One region of the Streptomyces sp. NPDC037301 genome, then DNA from elsewhere that is predicted to be linked to it. Evidence: predicted binding sites of a transcription regulator. Region 1 holds the regulator's gene; the other holds the start of a gene.
The links. Region 1 encodes HspR, which represses chaperone genes until heat shock. Its sites were predicted from a motif close to TTGAGNNNNNNNNNCTCAA; they were not measured.
Positions count from the first base shown of each region.

Region 2: lon (endopeptidase La) is a predicted target of HspR. The motif match lies at 2,310-2,328, and genes of this name have one in related genera.

Region 1 is NZ_JBVJWD010000076.1:596-7,863, forward strand. It holds gene grpE (nucleotide exchange factor GrpE) at 1-547, shown strand, start outside; gene dnaJ (molecular chaperone DnaJ) at 641-1,825, shown strand; gene ACZ7IB_RS45335 (heat shock protein transcriptional repressor HspR) at 1,827-2,273, shown strand; gene ACZ7IB_RS45340 (hypothetical protein) at 2,405-2,659, opposite strand; gene ACZ7IB_RS45345 (peptidoglycan-binding protein) at 2,671-3,522, opposite strand; gene ACZ7IB_RS45350 (hypothetical protein) at 3,559-4,200, opposite strand; gene ACZ7IB_RS45355 (hypothetical protein) at 4,253-4,405, opposite strand; gene ACZ7IB_RS45360 (hypothetical protein) at 4,402-6,774, opposite strand; gene ACZ7IB_RS45365 (hypothetical protein) at 6,761-7,268, opposite strand, start outside.
Region 2 is NZ_JBVJWD010000002.1:344,554-351,821, forward strand. It holds gene ACZ7IB_RS04890 (LysR family transcriptional regulator) at 1-518, opposite strand, end outside; partial or broken gene ACZ7IB_RS04895 (MFS transporter) at 653-958, shown strand; gene ACZ7IB_RS04900 (PadR family transcriptional regulator) at 1,057-1,431, shown strand; gene ACZ7IB_RS04905 (HAAS signaling domain-containing protein) at 1,428-2,024, shown strand; gene lon (endopeptidase La) at 2,351-4,819, shown strand; gene ACZ7IB_RS04915 (polysaccharide deacetylase family protein) at 4,943-5,701, opposite strand; gene ACZ7IB_RS04920 (lysozyme) at 5,927-6,784, opposite strand; gene ACZ7IB_RS04925 (MarR family winged helix-turn-helix transcriptional regulator) at 7,012-7,268, shown strand, end outside.

The DNA of each region.
Region 1 (7,268 bases):
CGAGGAGGAGGCGTCCCCGGCCGGGGACGCAGTACAGACAGTCGGTCTGACGGCCCAGCTGGACCAGGTCCGCACCGCGCTCAACGAGCGCACGGGCGACCTCCAGCGGCTCCAGGCCGAGTACCAGAACTACCGTCGCCGCGTCGAGCGGGACCGGGCCACGGTCAAGGAGATCGCAGTCGCGGGTCTCCTGTCCGAGCTCCTGCCCGTGCTCGACGACGTCGGCCGGGCCCGTGAGCACGGCGAGCTCGTGGGCGGGTTCAAGTCGGTGGCCGAATCACTGGAGACGGTCGTCGCCAAGCTGGGCCTGCAGCAGTTCGGCAAGGAGGGCGAGCCCTTCGACCCGACGATTCACGAAGCCCTGATGCACTCGTACGCGCCGGATGTCACCGAGACGACCTGCGTGGCGATCCTGCAGCCGGGGTATCGGATCGGCGAGCGCACCATCCGCCCCGCACGGGTGGCGGTGGCCGAACCCCAGCCGGGTGCGGCAGCCAAGGAAGAGAAGGCAACCGACGAGGAGAGCGGTGGCACCGAGGAGGTCTGACATCCCGTCTGACCACCTCGCGGCCCACCGCCCGGCCATGCGACCGGCCAACGGGCCGGCCGCATGGCCGATCGTCCGGAAGGAGGGACGTCGATGAGCACGAAGGACTTCGTCGAGAAGGACTACTACAAGGTCCTCGGCGTCCCCAAGGACGCCACCGACGCCGAGATCAAGAAGGCGTACCGGAAGCTCGCCCGCGAGTTCCACCCGGACGCCAACAAGGGCGACGACAAGGCGGAGGAGCGCTTCAAGGAGATCTCCGAGGCGAACGACATCCTCGGCGACAGCAAGAAGCGCAAGGAGTACGACGAGGCGCGCGCCCTCTTCGGTAACGGCGGCTTCAGGGCCGGACCCGGAGGCGCCGGGGGCAACTTCAACTTCGACCTGGGCGACCTCTTCGGAGGCACCCAGGGCGGGGGCGCGGGCGGCGGAGCCGGTGGTTTCGGCGGCGGCGGCCTGGGCGATGTCTTCGGCGGCCTGTTCAACCGGGGCGGTACGGGGACGCGGGTGCAGCCGCGCCGCGGCCAGGACATCGAGTCCGAGGTGACGCTCAGCTTCATCGAGGCGGTCGAAGGGGCCACGGTCCCGTTGCGGATGTCCAGCCAGGCGCCCTGCAAGGCGTGTTCCGGCACCGGTGACAAGAACGGCACCCCCAGGGTCTGCCCGACCTGTCTCGGCACCGGCCAGGTGTCGCGCGGCACCGGCGGCGGCTTCTCGCTCACCGACCCCTGCGTGGACTGCAAGGGCCGGGGCCTCATCGCCCAGGACCCCTGCGATGTCTGCAAGGGCAGCGGACGGGCGAAGTCCTCCCGGACCATGCAGGTCAGGATTCCGGCGGGCGTCTCGGACAGCCAGCGGATCCGGCTGCGCGGCAAGGGCGGCCCGGGCGAGCGCGGTGGACCGGCCGGCGATCTCTACGTCGTGGTCCATGTCGACGCCCACCCGGTCTTCGGCCGCAGGGGCGACAACCTCACGGTCACCGTGCCCGTCGACTTCACGGAGGCGGCGCTCGGCGGCGAGGTGAAGGTGCCCACGCTCGGCGGTCCGCCGGTCACCCTGAAACTGCCGGCCGGCACCCCCAACGGGCGCACGATGCGCGCCCGCGGCAAGGGCGCTGTACGCAAGGACGGCACCCGGGGCGACCTGCTGGTCACCGTCGAGGTGACGGTGCCCAGGGACCTCAGCACCGAGGCCAGGGACGCGCTGGAGGCCTACCGGAAGGCGACCACGGGCCACGACCCGCGGGCGGAGCTGTTCCAGGCTGCGAAGGGAGCTTGAGGTGGACGGCCGACGACGCAATCCGTACGAACTGACCGATGAATCACCGGTGTACGTGATCTCGATCGCGGCCCAGCTCTCGGGCCTGCATCCGCAGACACTGCGGCAGTACGACCGCCTCGGCCTGGTCTCCCCCGACCGTACGGCCGGGCGCGGCAGGCGCTACTCGGCCCGCGACATCGAGCTGCTGCGCACCGTGCAGCAGCTGTCGCAGGACGAGGGCATCAACCTCGCCGGCATCAAGCGCATCATCGAACTGGAGAACCAGGTCGCCGCCCTCCAGCAGCGCGTCGCCGAACTCTCGGCGGCCGTGGACGGCGCGGCGGCGGCGATGCAGCAGCGCGAGGCCCAGGTGCATGCCTCGTACCGGCGCGATCTGGTGCCGTATCAGGATGTGCAGCAGACCAGCGCGTTGGTGGTCTGGCGGCCGAAGCGGCCGAAGGGCTGAGCGGGTCCGGCATACCCGCACCGTACGTACGAGGAAGGGCCCGTCTCCCGCGAAGCGCAGGGGGGACGGGCCCTGACCTTTCTACGTCCTTTCTTTGCAGGGGAGGGCAATCTCCCCTGCGTCCAGGGAGGTCACTTCCCCGAGGACTGCCAGAGCGTGAGAGCCAGCGCGGCGCACGAGGTCACCGCGGCCAGCGAAGGCAGCGGCCAGCGGGCCCGCTCAAGCGCGTCGAGGCGCTCCTCGTGCTCCCCGAGTGCTTTGTCGGTCTGGTCGACGCGTTGCAGCAGCAGTGCCAAGTCGCCCCGGGTAGTGGCGAATCCGACGTCGACGGAGCGGTGCAGCCGCTCCAGTTCCAGAGCGATGCTCTCGGCCTCGGACTGCGTCATCGCGGGTCTCCTCACATACGGGGGACGCGCAGTCGGTCCCAGCTGGCGCGTCCCGGGATGCCGTCGGCCGAGCCGCCGCTGTAGCCGAGCCTGCGCTGCCAGGCAGCGTACGAGCGCCGGTCGGCCTCGCCCCACACCGGTCCGGGCCCGACCGCGTACCGTCCGCACCCCTCGGCGACCAGCCGCCTGCCGACCGCGGTCACCAGCGGGCTGTTCCTGCCCGGTGCGAAGAAGGCGGCGCCCGGGAAGGTTTCGCAGAGGGGAGGGGCGGGCTCGGCAGGCAGCGAACCGAGGCGGGCCGCGATCCGGTTGCGCATCGAGGTCATCGAGAACGACGGGTCGATCTTGCGCCGGGTCCACTCCTTGTGCGCGATCACGCTCCTTGCCGACCAGCCGTGGGCCCGGCACAGTGCGGCGGCCAGGCGTTCGGCGGCGTCGAGCTGAGCGGCGGGGTAGGGGTCACGGCCGTTGCCGAGGTTCTCGATCTCGAAGCCGTAGAAGCGGGCATTCCCGTCCACGGCGTCCGGGCCGGGGGTGGGCAGAGCCGCTTCGGTGCGTACGGCTTCAAGGACGGCTGCCGAGCCACTGCCCGCGTGGTTGGTACGTCCGTATCCGACGAGGAGGACGGTCCCGTCCTTGGCGAGCAGGCCGATGCAGAGCGGACCGGGGAGGTCCGGTGTGCCGGCGCGGCAGAGTGCGAGGCTGTCACGGCCTGCGGTGTGGTGCAGCATGACGCCGTGCACCGGGCCCCAGGGGCCCTTGTGGTTGCGGTTGTGGGTCTGCCAGTCGCCGTGCACGGCGGTGCGGACGCCCTCGCTGCGCAGGGCGCGGACGAGGGCGGCGGGGGAGAGGGGTGCGGCCACGGGCGGGCTCCTCGCGTCAGGCCGGCGCGGGCCGGGTCAGGTCAGTGGGGTCACTGTCAGGAAGCGGTAGACGAACGTCGCGGTGTTCGCGGTGGTGGACGACTTGTAGGCGGCGGTCGCGGTGCAGACGGCACCGGCCGCGAGCCCGCTGACCTGGAACTGGGTGGAGGCGGAACTCTGGTTCGTACCGCTGACGATCGCCGCCCGTGTATCGGCCGCGGCCAGGGTCAGCGTGGTGCCGGTACGAATGTTGGCCGACATCAGACCGGACGCCGCGCCGTTGCTGCTGATGCGCGCCCCGAGCTGGACGAGAACGGAACCGGAGGGGGGAGCGGTGAACGTGACAGCGGTGGGGTCGCCGGTCGAGGCCGCCAGCGTTTCCACATAGGTGGCGGAAGCGGTGGTCCCCGTCGTCGAGTTGGCCTTGTGGACAGGGCCGGGCACGACCGGGTGCCACTGGGTTCCGGTGTAGTGGAAGAGCCGGCCGGGGCTCGTGAGCCAGGCCAGCATGCCCGCGACCGGCGCGGTCACCTTGGAGTCACGGGTGGCGGCATCGGCGAAACGCAGCACGGTGCGGCCGTCGACCGCCTCGGCCAGGGACTGCATGTGGAGTGGGACGTTGGCTGTGTCGGTGGCCTGCGGGTAAGGCAGACCCCCGAGGGGGGTGAGCAGGGACATGAGGTTGACCTCCTGGTGGTCGGCAACACTGGTCAGGGCCGCGTGGAGAGCTCTAGCCGTCGAGGGACGGCGGCAGGAATGCCGTCCCGGTGGACTCGTCACCCGCACGTGCGGCGGGGCTGTCGATCGGCACGGGCGCCGTGCCGTCGGCCGGGACCTGACCGCCGCCGGACTCCACGGGCGGTTCGGTGGGCTGCTCGCTCATACCGCACCCACCGGCGCACGGAGCAGGGCCCGGTAGTCGGCCTCGCCGGCACGGAGGTCGGCGAGCGTCCCGTACTGGGCGGTGACCACGGAGTACGTACGCTGTGTGCCGTATGCCGGATCGAGTGCCCCGTCGGGATTCAGCCCGGTGTCCAGAGGGACTCCGTTGTACGAGGTGCCGCGCAGGGTGAGGGTCTGCTGCGGCACACTTCCGGAGGTGAACGTGGTGCGTGTGCCCACCACCCATGCCAGGGTGTCGAGTTGCGCGCCCGTGGTGTCCACCACCCGTACCGCGTCTCCGAGTTGAACGCGCGGATCGTGCAGCACCTCGACCTCGCCGAGAACGGGTACCGGATAGCGGCCGGCATTGAGCATGGTCAGTGCCAGAGCGCTCGCGGTACCGCCGTTCTGCACCCATTCGGAGACGCCGGCCGTGTACTGCTGTCTGCCGTAGTACTGCTGGCTCGGCGGACTCCACCAAGCCGCCTGGCGCTGTTTCGGCTCGGCGGTCGCCTTCTGCGAGGTGATGCGTACCGACGGCTTACCGTCCTTGGTGACCGTCCACACGGGCGCGGTACCGGTGTTGGTGAAGCGCGCGATGTATGTCGGACCTTCGCGGCGGCAGCTGACCGTGACGACTCCCTTGACCGCTGTGCCACCGGTCGCCAGGGTGCCGAAGCGCACCCGGTGCCAGTCGCTCACCACCGAGTCGTCGAGTACCACGAGTGGCCCGATGTCGAACTCGTCCTCGGCGACGGCGTAGGAGACCTCCACCGAAGTGCCGGGGTCGATCTTCCGTACCACCGTGTCGTCGACCGTGCTCCCCGCGACGCTGCTGATGCCGCCCCAGTCCTGGTACGGCTGCTCGCAGTGGTTGCGGCAGGCGTCGATCTCCTCGCTGACGGTGAGCGAGGAGATGTCCCTGCGGGTGGTGACCGTGAGATCGGGCTGGGTGGGCACCTTGCCGAAGCGGGCGGGACCCCGCCACTGGAAGACACCCTGTTCGTCGAATTCGGCGGTGGACATGCTCGCGCGGGCGATCTCGGTGATCACGTCCCACTGCGATCCCGACACCTTGGGCATGTTGTAGAGCGGCAGCCCGGGATCGTCGAGCACCGCGCCCTTGACCCACGCACCCTTCTGATCCCACACGTCGCGGGGGAAGGTGACTGCGTCCGCCCAGACCCGGTCGGTCACCTGGAGACATTCCACCGCCATGTCGGTGGTCAGGTCGATGCGGTAGAGCTCGGAGCGCGGCTGGGCGCCCGACGGATCGGAGTACGTGGCGGCGGACCCGGTGAAGTACGAGCCGTCCGGACCCGTCAGGCGCGGCTGTACGGTCGGCAGCGCGGTGGCTCCCGATGCCCTGGTGTCGAAGACGAAACCGAGGTGCCACTTTCCCCGCAGCGCGGCCAGCTTGCTGGACGTCCACTCGAAATACCAGTAGGTGCCACCCTGCGTACCGGAGGTGATCCTGATGGTTCCGGCTGCGATGTCGACGACTCCGCTCAGATAGCCGAAGGCGCCACCGCTGCGGTCGAGCACCGCCTTGATCTCGATCCTGCTGCCTCTGGCCAGGGCGGTGTTCACCCAGCACTCCATCAGGAAGACCTTGCCCGGGACGGTGAACCGGGAACGCGGCATCCAGGAGGCCGTGAGCCCGGCCGCCTTCGGCATCAGCGCCATCTCGAAGGGGGCGCCATCGCGGACCCAGTCGTAGTCGCCGATCAACGGGACGCTCTCGGGCTGTCCGTACGTTGCGTTGACCCCGCCGTGCAGGGAGGCGTACAGCACGGTGAAAGGGTCGGTGTCGAGGCTGTCCGCCAGCGGCGCCCGGGGCGGTGGACAGGTGTGAATGCCGCCCTGGCGCAACAGCTCGTCCACGCACCAGACCTCCGAGGCGATGCGCCGGCCGGTCAGGACACCGTGGTACGGACGTGGCAGCGAAGCCGGTCCGCGCAGGCGCTCCGCGCCGTCCAGGGCCTGAACGGTGACGGTATCGCTGCCCGACATCGCGGAACGGGAGCGGACGGTGCCCCGGAATGCGGGCAGCGTACGGCCGTTGACGCCGGCGGCGTGGACGACGGACTGGCTGGGGCGCACGGCGTCACCGGTCGAGCGGTCGGCCCATGCCGAGTACAGGCGCGGGGCGGCTTCGCCGTCCCGGCCGGCGATCTGGGCCTCGAACTGTGCCGACGCGCTGCCGCTGAAGGCCCGCATGGCTTCCGGGAGGTCGGTGGTGTACGCGCGCTCCACCTTCCAGGACTGGACCTGCTCCCCGAACTCCTTGCCGCCGAGGCGGGTGGAGTGGACAGGGGTACGTTCCGGCGCGGCGAGAGCTGCGTCGAGCCGGTCGTCAGAGGGCTGCACCTGCCACCTCCACGAGGTCGATGCCGATGTTCCGGTACGGGAGACGGGGTGAAGGGACGTCGGTACAGCCGGTCACCGCCATGGCCGGGCAGCCCTCGCCGAGTGCCAGCGCCACGGGTGCCTCACCGATGGTCAGGCAGGCGCCGGCCAGTCCGGTCATTCCGGTGGCGCCGGGGCCGCCGACCGGGGTGACGAAGGCGGCACGCTCGGGGGCCGTACCTGTGACGGTCGTGCCGGACGCGGATTCGCTCGCGAGGTATCCCCCGTCCACGTCCTTCCAGTCCAGCTGGGCCGTGGACAGCCCGGCGACCCAGTCGGGCGGGAGCAGCCAGGAGACCTTCATGCCGGGCATCACGGGCCAGCCCGGCCAGACACTGTGCCGCCAGCCGATCCGGGTGGCGGCGTCCTCGCAGCTCCCCAGCACGACATCGTCGGTGAACGGGCTGATGGTGATCGCCCCTTGCACGGTGAACCAGTGATCGGCGCCGCTGGGG
Region 2 (7,268 bases), on a different contig from region 1:
GCGTGGGCGGGGCCGGTGAGGAGCTGGAGCGGCTCGTCGAGCACCCGGACGGACTCGATGTCCTCGGGAAGGGGCCGGCCGGGCACGGCGACGGCGCGGAAGGACGCGTCGATCGCACCGGACCGGATGGCGGCGACGGCCGTCTCGATGTCGAACAGCCACACCACGTCGAGCTCGATCTCGGGGTGCGCGCGGTGGAATTCGCGCATCAGGCCCGACGCCGCGCCGCGCGAGGCGATCACGTCGACGCGCAGCGGACGGCGGCCGGGGCACACGGACGCGACCGCGCGCTCGGCGACGCGCAGCAGCTCGCGCGCGTGGGGCAGGAACGCCTGCCCGTCGATGGTGAGCTCGGCACCGCGCGCGGTGCGGGTGAACAGCCGCACGCCGAGGTTGCGCTCCAGCGCGGCGATGCGCTTGGAGACGGCCTGCTGGGTGACCGCCAGCTCGGCGGCGGCCTCCTGGAACTGCCCCGCGCCGGCGGCGGCGACGAAGGTCCGGACGATGTCGAGATCCATGTCGGCACCCTATGGCCACAACCGTTGGTTGTGGCCAGGCGGTCCTGCGGTTGTTTGATCCCCGGGTGTGGCGCCCGCCTTGATGCTTCCGATCGCGGATCGGTTGTGCGAGTGAGTGGCGAGGGGCGGCGGGCATGAGGAGCGGGCACCGGCTGGGGCGGCGGTTCGGGTGGCGCTGGGGAGCGTACGGGACCAGCGCGCTCGGCACGTGGCTCGCCTTCGGCGCGTTCCCGCTGATCGCCATCCAGGTGCTGCACGCCGGACCGGCCGAGGTCGCCGCGCTCTCCTCCGTGGGGGCTGCGGTGGGCGCGGCCGTGGCGGTGCCGCTCGGCCCGTGGGTGGAGTTCCGCCGCAAGCGGCCGGTGCTGATCGCGATGGACCGGGTGCGGTTCGCGGCGCTGCTGACGATCCCCGCCGCGTTCGCGCTCGGCGCGCCCACGACCCGGAAGGTCGTAGGTACCAGCATCGCCGGTCTGATGGGTTAAGGGGATCCGCCCCCCTTTCCCACCCGCTTGCCTCACCAGGTATCTTGCATCGCATGGAACCAGGTGATTCGGCCAAGCAGGCCCGGGCAGCCGCCCAGTTGCGCAAGGGTGTCCTGGAGTACTGCGTACTCGCCCTGATGCGGGACCGCCCCCGCTACGGCGTGGAACTCCTCCACGCCCTGGAGGACTCCGGCGCCCTGGCCACCAGCCAGGGCACGGTCTACCCGCTGCTCTCCCGGCTCCGCCGCGACGACCTGGTCGCCACCACCTGGCAGGAATCTGCCTCCGGACCACCCCGTCGCTACTACGCGCTCACCGACAGCGGCCGGGCCGCGCTCGACGAGTTCACCCGCGTCTGGCCCGGCTTCCGCAACGCCGTCGACGCCTTCCTGACCACCCCGCACCCCTCCACCGGAGACCTCGCATGAAGACCTCTGCCGACCCCGTACGCGACTACCTCTCCGCCGTCGAGCGCGAGGGCTCCGCACTCCCCGCCGACCGTCGCCAGGAACTCCTCGCCGACCTCGCCGAACACATTGAGGTGACGCGCGCCGAGCGTCCCGACGCCGCGATCGGCGAGATCCTCGCGGAGCTGGGGGACCCCCGCACGATCGCGGCAACGGCGCTGGCCGAGGCAGGGAACGGGGCCGCCGGGGCCTCGGCCCGGAGCGGTGCCGGTGCACCCGCCCGGCGCGGCAAGGTGCACCCCCTGGTCCCGCTCCTGATGCTCACCCTCTCGCTGCCCTTCATGATGGTCTTCCCCGACCTCCCCGGGCCGCTGTTCGGCGTCCTGTTCCGCGTCACCGGCGCGGTACTTCTCTGCACCTCGGTGCACTGGACCGCCGTCCAGAAGACCACCGGCGTACTGCTTACCGCCGTCCTGCCGAGCGCCGTCATCGCCACCTGGAACCTGGCCGGCGGCGGCCCGGCGGGCGACGCCCCGGCCCTCCTGGCCAACCTGGCGATGCTCGCTCTGCTGGCCGGCACGGCAGCATGGCTCTTGCGGGTCCGCCGCGCCTGAGACGTTGTTTCCGGTCTGCGGGTTCGTCAAGAGCTGTTGGGCGACTGGCGCGGTGACGGAGGGTGGCCGGTCAGCGGGTGATGGGGCGGGTCATGAGGGTGAGGGCGGTCATCACCCTTACGCCCGCGATACTTCAGCAGCTCAAGCAACGGTATTGGCCGGTGTCCACGACGTAGCGGATCGCGTCGACGACCTCCCGGCGCGGGTGCTTCTCCGGCGACCCCGGATCGGGGCCGATCGCTCACAGCGAACATGCATCGGGGAACAATAGGTGGCTCAGGAGCATTGAGTCTGCATAACTCAACTTGACTGCCGAAGGGGAGATCATGGCTACCGAGTCCGATGCGGTCACTCCGCTCGCCCTGCCCGTGCTGCCGCTCGACGACGAGGTCGTGCTGCCCGGGATGGTGGTGCCTCTGGACCTGTCCGACAGCGACGTACGCGCTGCCGTGGAAGCCGCACAGGCCGCAGCCCGCGAGGGCGGCGGCAAGCCCGAGGTGCTTCTTGTGCCGCGGATCGACGGGACGTACACCGGCACCGGTGTCATCGGCACCGTCGAACAGGTCGGACGGCTTTCGGACGGGGATCCGGGCGCGCTCATCCGCGGCCGTGGCCGGGTACGGATCGGGGCCGGGACCAGCGGACCGGGTGCCGCGCTCTGGGTGGAAGGGACACGGGTCGACGCGGTCGTCCCCGATCCTTCCCCAGCCTCGAACAAGCTCGGCCGGGGAGACCCCATTCCCGGAGCCGCCGCCGAGCTGGTCAAGGAGTACAAGGCGCTCGCCACCAGCTGGCTGAAGAAGCGCGGCGCGTGGCAGGTCGTGGACCGGGTCCAGCAGATCGAGGACATCTCCGCGCTCGCCGACAATTCCGGCTACTCACCCTTCCTCACCACTGCCCAGAAGGTGCAGCTCCTGGAGACCGTGGACGCGGTCGCCCGGCTGAAGCTCGCCATCCAGTGGCTCGGTGAACACCTTGCCGAGCAGGACGTCGCCGAGTCCATCGCCAAGGACGTCCAGGAGGGCGTCGACAAGCAGCAGCGCGAGTTCCTGCTGCGGCGCCAGTTGGAAGCCGTACGCAAGGAGCTCGCCGATCTCAATGGCGGTCCTGGTTCCGGCGCAGACGAGTCCGACGACTACCGGGCCCGCGTCGAGGCCGCCGATCTTCCCGAGCACGTCCGTGAGGCCGCCCTCAAGGAGGTCGACAAGCTGGAGCGCTCGTCCGACCAGAGCCCCGAGGGCTCCTGGATCAGGACCTGGCTCGACACCGTCCTCGAACTGCCGTGGACCGAGCGGACCGAGGACGCGTACGACATCCGTGGCGCCCAGGCGGTCCTCGACGCCGAGCACGCGGGCCTGCAGGACGTGAAGGAGCGGATCACCGAGTACCTGGCGGTACGCAAGCGGCGTTCCGAGCGCGGTCTCGGCGTCGTCGGCGGGCGGCGCGGCGGTGCCGTGCTGGCGCTGGTGGGTCCGCCGGGCGTGGGCAAGACCTCGCTCGGTGAATCCGTCGCGCACGCCATGGGACGCAAGTTCGTCCGCGTCGCGCTCGGCGGTGTACGGGACGAGGCGGAGATCCGCGGCCACCGGCGTACCTACGTCGGTGCCCTGCCGGGACGTATCGTCCGGGCCATCAAGGAGGCCGGTTCGATGAACCCGGTCGTCCTGCTCGACGAGATCGACAAGGTCGGCTCCGACTTCCGGGGCGACCCGGCCGCCGCCCTCCTCGAAGTCCTCGACCCGGCGCAGAACCACACCTTCCGCGACCACTACCTGGAGGTCGAACTCGACCTCAGCGATGTCGTCTTCCTGGCGACGGCCAATGTGCTCGAAGCCATCCCGGAGGCCCTGCTCGACCGTATGGAGCTGGTCAGGCTCGACGGCTACACCGAGGACGAGAAGGTCGTCATCGCCCGCGACCACCTGCTCCCGCGCCAGCTGGAGCGGGCCGGTCTGGAGAAGGACGAGGTGACGCTCGACGAGTCCGCGCTGCGCAAGCTGGCCGGTGAGTACACCCGTGAAGCGGGCGTACGAAACCTGGAGCGGGCCGTCGCCCGGCTGCTCCGCAAGGTCGCGGCCCAGCACGAACTGGGTGACCGGGAACTCCCGTTCACGGTCACCGATGCGGATCTGCGCGGTCTGATCGGCCGGCCGCACCACGTCCCCGAGTCCGCCCAGGACCCGGCCGAGCGCCGCACCGCGGTGCCGGGCGTGGCCACCGGACTCGCGGTGACCGGTGCCGGTGGTGATGTGCTGTTCGTGGAGGCGTCGCTGGCCGACCCGGAGACCGGGGCGTCCGGACTGACCCTCACCGGTCAGCTCGGCGACGTCATGAAGGAGTCCGCGCAGATCGCGCTGAGCTTCCTGCGGTCGCACGGCGCGGAGCTGGAGCTGCCGGTCGCGGATCTGAAGGACCGCGGCGTGCACATCCACTTCCCGGCGGGCGCGGTCCCGAAGGACGGCCCGAGCGCCGGCATCACCATGACGACTGCGCTGGCCTCGCTGCTCTCCGGACGGCTGGTCCGTACGGATGTGGCGATGACCGGTGAGGTCTCGCTCACCGGACGGGTGCTGCCGATCGGCGGCCTGAAGCAGAAGCTGCTGGCCGCGCACCGAGCCGGGATCACCACCGTGGTGATCCCGAAGCGGAACGAGGCCGACCTGGACGACGTCCCGGCCGAGGTCCTGGACACCCTGGAGGTCCACCCGGTGACGGACGTCCGCCAGGTGCTGGAGATCGCCCTCGCCCCGGCCTCCGCGGCCAGGCCCGAGGAGAGGATCCCGGCCGCGGCGTAGGCGCCATGGCGTGACGGGCGTGGCACCACGTGCGCGACCGGTACGGACGGCCCGCCTTCCCGGCAACGGGTGGGCGGGCCGTTCCGCGTGCGCCTGGAGGTCTCGCTTTTCGGGACGTACGGCTCAGGGGCGGTAGATGGTCCCCGGGACCGGCTCCGCGGGCGCCATCAGCTGCGGGACGGTGACGAAGGTGTAGCCCTGCTTCTTCAGCGCGTCGATGATGCCCGGTACGGCGGGCACCGTCCCCTTGTAGATGTCGTGCAGCAGGATGATGCCGTCCCGGCCGGCCTGGTCCAGGATGCGCTTCTTGATCAGAGCCGAGTCGGTCGTGGAGTAGTCCTTGGCGGTCGCGCTCCACAGGATCTGGGAGAGCCCCAGGTCCTTGCTGATGTCCGAGACGGTGTCGTCGGTACGGCCCTGCGGCGGGCGCATCAGGCGCGGCTTCTTGCCGGTGATCTCCGCTATCGCGTCCTGCGTCTTCTCCAGCTCGGCGCGTATCTCGGCGGGCTTCTTGTCCGTCAGGATCTCGTGGGACCAGGTGTGGTTGGCCACCTCGTGCCCCTCGGCGGCGAGCCTGCGCACGGTGTCGGGGTGCTTCTTGACGTGGTTCTTGCCCAGCAGGAAGAAGGTCGCGTGCACCTTCTTCTCCTTGAGGATGTCCAGCAGATGCGGGGTGTCCTCGCCCGGTCCCGCGTCGAAGGTCAGGGCTATGCACTTCGCCTTGCGGCAGTCCACGGGGCCGAAGGAGCCCTTGGCGTCGGAGCCCGCGTCGCCGCGCGCGGAGGCCGGCGCCGTGGTCTGCATGGAGCAGCCGCTCAGCGTCAGAGTGAGTGCCGTCACAAGAGCGGCGGCCAACCCCGTACCGATCGACTTCGTCTTCATGGACAAGGCGGGTCACTCCTCCGTAGCTGAACAAGGCGCACGGTGTGCGGCAGAGAAGGACTATACACACGACGTATACACGGGTGTATATGGGGACTTCGCTGTCGGCTCGGAGGGTGAAATGCCTGGTCAGGGGGCGCGAAAAGGGAAGAGCCCCGGCGACTGGGCGGGTCGCCGGGGCTCTGCTGTGCGAAGCGTCGGACCGGGCGGGCGCGGCAGGCCGGCTCAGCCGTTGGCGAGGGCCTGTACGCGGTCGAGGGCGCCGTTGAAGTGGTTGTGGTCGCCGACGTAGGGGCCGGACGAGGTGTACTGCCAGATCGTGTAGTAGCTCCAGCCGGCCGGGAGTTCGCCGACCGTGGTGTTGTAGCGGGCCACCCACAGCGGGTTGGTGGCGCCGAAGCTCGCATTGTTCCCGGTGCAGGTCTGCCACCAGCTGGTCGCGGTGTAGATGACCGCGTCGCGCCCGGTGCGCGCCTTGTAGGTGTTCACGAAGTCTCGGATCCAGGACACCATGCCCGCCTGGGTCTTGCCGTAGCACTGCGCGCCGTACGGGTTCCACTCGATGTCGAGCACGCCGGGCAGGGTCTTGCCGTCCTTCGACCAGCCGCCCCCGTGGTCCACGAAGTAGTTGGCCTGGACGGCGCCGCTCGTGGTGTCCGGGGTGGCGAAGTGGTACGCGCCCCGGATCATGCCGATGTTGTACGAGCCGTTGTACTGCTGGGCGAAGTACGGGTTCGTGTAGTACGTGCCCTCCGTGGCCTTGGTGTAGGCCCACTTCACGCCGCTGTTCCAGAGGGTCGCCCAGTCGACGTTGCCCTGGTGGCCGCTGACGTCCACGCCTTCGGTCTGGACGGCGCGGGTGTCGCGCGGCAGTCCGCCCTGGCCGTCGTGTGCGACGACGCCCATGCCCATCGTGGCCGTGCCGCGCGCGGGCTTCTTGGTCGCGGCGGCGGTGTCGTGGGTGCCCGCGGCGCTCGCCGCGCCGGGCAGGGCGAGGAGGAGGGAGAGGGCTGCGAGCAGGGTGCCGGCCGCGGCGAAGCGCGAGCGGCGGGATGTTCCGGATCTGGATCTGAGCACCGGCATGTGAGTGCCTCCGAGGCCTTGGTGGGGGGACGTGCTGATCCCAGGGGGACGCCGGGCGAACCCCTGTCGGCATGTCATGGTGTGAACATGCCATGCATGAAGCTACGCACGTAGACCCGCGCTGCGGAAGGGGGCCTGAGTGCTGCCGTTGGTCTACGCCTGCGAAATACTGGCCAAGCTGCGGCGATGACCAGCGGCGAAAGAAACTTTCAGCGGCAGGAAAGCTCATGAGGGGTGTTGACGTGCACGGGAGCGGAAGCGGTAGTGAACCCGGCGCGAACGGAGAAAGTGGTGTGGACCACGCATTCCTTGCCCTGGAACGGGAGTTGGCCGTCTTTCTGCGCCGGGCGCGGGCCAACTCCGGGGAAATGGCGCGCGAGGTCCACCCCGAACTGGAGGCCGCCGCATACGGACTTCTCGTACGGCTGGAGTCGGCCGGGCAGCAGCGGGCCACCGATCTCGCGGCCTACTTCGGGGTCGGCAA